2 regions of the Chitinophaga sp. 180180018-3 genome follow, and region 1 is predicted to be linked to the other one. Evidence: riboswitches for the same ligand, from Rfam matches in the RefSeq annotation. Region 1 holds a riboswitch; the other holds the start of a gene.
The links. Region 1 has a riboswitch for thiamine pyrophosphate ahead of UNH61_RS02900 (TonB-dependent receptor). Riboswitches for the same ligand answer to the same signal wherever they lie in the genome.

Region 2: linked by a shared signal. The riboswitch ahead of thiS (sulfur carrier protein ThiS) and the one ahead of UNH61_RS02900 (TonB-dependent receptor) in region 1 are both predicted to bind thiamine pyrophosphate.

Annotation. Positions count from the first base shown of each region.
Region 1 covers NZ_CP140772.1:715,597-717,800, forward strand. The annotation lists gene UNH61_RS02900 (TonB-dependent receptor) at 1-845, opposite strand, end outside; TPP riboswitch at 860-954, opposite strand; gene ssb (single-stranded DNA-binding protein) at 1,086-1,493, shown strand; tRNA gene UNH61_RS02910 (tRNA-Met) at 1,603-1,674, shown strand; gene era (GTPase Era) at 1,775-2,204, shown strand, end outside.
Region 2 covers NZ_CP140772.1:7,601,835-7,604,038, forward strand. The annotation lists gene thiC (phosphomethylpyrimidine synthase ThiC) at 1-1,039, opposite strand, end outside; gene thiS (sulfur carrier protein ThiS) at 1,125-1,328, opposite strand; TPP riboswitch at 1,381-1,491, opposite strand; gene UNH61_RS30110 (lipocalin family protein) at 1,555-2,028, shown strand; gene UNH61_RS30115 (hypothetical protein) at 2,029-2,204, opposite strand, start outside.

The DNA of each region.
Region 1 (2,204 bases):
GTGGCCCTGTCGATATAGCCGTCGGAGCTGATCTTAGAGAGGCGTGCATCGATGGTAAAGTGATCGCCGATCAGTCCGGAGCCTGCTTTAACCGTATTCTTCCAGCTGTTGAAGGAGCCGTAACTGCTGCTGATCTCGCCGTAGGCCTTTTCCCTGAATTCATTGGTACTGAGATTGAGGGTGGCACCAAATGCGCCGGCGCCATTGGTGGAGGTACCTACGCCGCGTTGCAGCTGTATACTGCTGACAGATGAGGCAAAGTCGGGCATATTCACGAAGAAAGTACCTTGGGATTCAGCATCGTTCACAGGAATACCGTTTACTGTAACATTGATACGGGTGATGTCGGAGCCCCGCACACGTATGCCCGTATAGCCGATACCGGTACCTGCGTCGGAATTGGTTACCACAGCGGGTTGCTGATCCAGCAGTATAGGCAGATCCTGGCCCAGGTTCTCTTTTTTAATATCGGCTGCCGACAGGGTAGTATGCACAAAAGGCGAGTTCTTACCAGCTCGCAGGCTGCTGATCTCCACCGGTTTTACGAAGAGACTGGCTGATTCCAGCACAATATCCTGCAATTGATGGCTGTTAGTAGTCGTTATCGTAACCTCAAAGGATTTGTAGCCGATAAAACTGGCAGTTAAGGTATGGCTTCCTTTTTTAGGGAGATGGATACTGTAATGGCCTTTACCGTCTGTTACGGCCCCTGTCTGATTAATCGTAATGGTAACACCCTCCAGTGGCTGGCCGTCGGTTTTGCTGGTAACAGTACCGGTCAGCAGCGATTGTGCATGTAAAGTGCCTGCTACGGATAGCAGCACTAATAACATTAGCTGTTTCATTTCTACGTATGTATCTTTTGCGTTTTGCTCGTTTCCTAACCAGCATTACCTGGTCCAGGTTCATTGGGTGTGATCTCAGCCTGAAAGTAAGGCACCCCATGTTTGTGTTAACGCAAAGTTAGGACGGTATTTAATAAAAATGCGAATTTATTTTTCAGAGGCCGGAAATTTGCTTAATTTTCATGGATACTTCTCTCAATCATCTGATATAAGTTTTTAACCATTAAATCTTTATTTCTGATGATGAAAATTCAATTCATCGGGCATCTCGGCCGCGATGTTGTTAAGAAAGAAGTCAACGGAGCATCCGTGTTCAACTTTCCGGTAGCTGTTAATGAGCGTTTTAAAAATGCACAGGGAGTGCTGGAAGAAAGAACCACCTGGATGGATTGTTCACTATGGGAAAGAGGCGGTGTAGCGCCTTATCTGGTACAGGGCACCATGGTATATGTAGAGGGCAGTCTGAAAGCGGAAGCCTATGTAAATACCAATACCGGCGTGTTAGCATGTGCCATGAGGGTAAGGGTGTTTGCTTTGCAGTTGCTCAGCCGCAGGGATGACGACAAAAGAAAAGCCACGCTTGCCGAGGTCGCTGTTCCGGAGGCTGAACCCGTACAGGAACAACCTGCTGACGATCTTCCATTTTAAAGTGTATGAAGCATTCCAATATGAAAGCCAACCAGTTATGGTTGGCTTTTTGCTATTTTTTAAAAAAGTTTTGGCGCTAAGTAAAATAGTTATATCTTTGCACCCTCATTGCGAGGTAGAGCAGAGGTAGCTCGTCGGGCTCATAACCCGAAGGTCAGTGGTTCGAATCCGCTCCTCGCTACAAAAAGACGTTGCAAAGGCGTCAGAAAAAAATTAAAGAGCCGAAGAAATTCGGCTTTTTTTATTTCTGTAAGTTTGAGAGAACTGTTTAAAGATCATTCATGCACAAAGCTGGTTTTGTAAATATTTTCGGTAAGCCCAACGCGGGAAAAAGCACGCTGCTCAACGCACTGATCGGTGAGAAGCTGGCCATTATTTCTCCTAAGGTGCAAACCACACGTCATCGCATCACCGGCGTGCTGACTGAGCCCGGATACCAGATCGTTTTCTCCGATACTCCGGGTATCATCGATCCGAAATATAAGCTGCATGAGAAAATGATGGGTGCGGTAAAATCGGCCCTGGAAGATGCTGACGTAGCGTTGCTGATCATGGACGCCAAAGATTCCCTGGAAGAAAACCTGGAATTGTTTGACTCCCTGAAGCTGAAAGTGCCGGTGATCCTTATCTTGAATAAAATGGATAATGTGCAGAAGGATGACATGGCTGCGCTGGTGGAAAAAGTGAAGGCCTGGGGTAAAGCCAAAGCCA
Region 2 (2,204 bases), 1.2 Mb from region 1:
TGGCCATAATAGAGCCACCGCGTGATACGATTCCTGTAACCCTGCGTGCAGTGAGCGGAATATATCTCAGCAGTACTCCTGCGTGAATGGTGAAGTAATCAACACCCTGTTCCGCCTGTTCTATCAGTGTATCCCGGAAGATTTCCCAGGTTAGGGCTTCTGCTTTGCCGTTTACTTTTTCCAGTGCCTGATAAATAGGAACGGTACCAATGGGAACCGGAGCATTGCGGATGATCCATTCCCTGGTTTCGTGAATATTTTTTCCGGTACTCAGATCCATAATAGTATCGGCTCCCCAGCGACAGGCCCACACTGCTTTGTCTACTTCTTCCTCAATGCTGGAAGTTACAGCGGAGTTGCCGATGTTGGCGTTTACCTTTACAAGGAAATTACGGCCTATGATCATGGGCTCACTTTCCGGGTGATTGATATTGGACGGAATAATGGCTCTGCCGGCGGCTATTTCATCGCGCACAAATTCCGGCGTAATGAACCTGGCAGGGGTATTGGCGCCAAAGCTGTTGCCCGGATGTTGTTGCCACAAGGCATTGTGCTGTTCGTGAAGTTTATCGGCATACTGGTTTTCCCGTATGGCAACATACTCCATCTCCGGTGTGATAATTCCCTGTTGAGCATAGTAAAGCTGAGTGATGTTGGCGCCGGCGCTGGCACGGAGTGGTTTATGGGTGAGGCTCATCCGGGGCATTTTATCTCCCTGGGTCATCAGCTGCCTGACGTAAGGGCTGAAGTATTCCGGTAGTTCTTCCACATTATTCCTGCTGCGGATCCATTCTTCCCGGATCCTCGGAATGCCGGTGGTGACGTCGATATGTACAGCCGGATCGGTGAAAGCTCCGCTGGTATCGTATACTATTACCGGAGGGTTAGGGGTGGCTGCGCCGTTCTTTCCATGTAGGCGTGTATCCGTTAACGTTATCTTCCTCATGCCTACTCTGATAGGATGAATATTACCTGGTACATAAAATTTTTCCGACGCAGGGAAAGGTGAGCAGTTGAGTGCTGCGGATTGTTGATGCATAGTTTAGCGTTTTTTTGAGATGAGATGGCCCGTTCCGTAGTTATACTACGGGGATGGGTATACGAACAAATACCAAAACGGGAAATTAACCTCCCTGTGTAGCGCGGATAATGGTAATATTATCAGCTGCGGATAGTGACTGTTGTTCCCATAGCGCTCTGGGAACCACCTGATTGTTGATGGCTACTGCGATGCCTTTTTGAGCGGAGAGCTGAATAAACTGTAAGAGTGCAGCGATAGTTGTTCCCGGCTGCACCGCATAAAGTTTATTGTTTACATGAATTTCCATGTAGTTTGGAATTTAAGGTGAAACAATAAACTTTAAGGATGTGGAAGATGAGAAAGGTTCAGTTACTTTTCCCTACGGCAGTATGAGCTGCTTCAGGTACTGAGGGTATCATCTCAGTTTATCCATATAGTTGCCTATTGAATAAACACCCCTAAAGTGTTGGTGTAAAAGTAATGGAAAAATTTAAAAATTGTATTACAAAAGATGAATTACGTATTTTTAGTTCATGGTAAGAATCAGTTTAGTGGGTTTATTGATACTGGCCGTTGCCTGCCGGAATACGGGGAAGAAGGCAGAGAAGGAAGAGTTACAGCAGGATAGCAGTCTGGTAAGTATCGCAGACAGCAGTAATGCCCGCATTACCGACAGCACCACTGCTGTTGCAGATACGCTGCATATTGATGCAGCCAGACTCATAGGTAAATGGATACAGCCGGTAGCCGGCCTGGACAAGGAAATGCAGGGTTTTCAACTGAGGAAAAACGGAACTGCCAAATCAATTAACATGTATACGCTGGTATACGAAAAATGGCAACTAACTCACGATACCCTGCTGTTATGGAATCATTCAGAAGGAGTGAAAGATACTTCCACTATTATAGATACCACCATTATCAGGGAACTGTCGGATACATCGCTGGTACTGTTTCCTGTTAAAGCTGCAGAGGGCTATATGGAGAGATACCGCCGACAGAACTGATCAGTTATACATCTGCCATAATCCTACCAGGCAGGCTACCACCGACATGAAAATACCGGCAGCCGCCATTTGCATATCGTCTATATTTTTTCTTCCGATGAACAGGGATACAAGACCTATGATGATAGATACCGCCCCGGCTGTTACTGCGTAGGCGGGCGTATGTGTAGCGAATG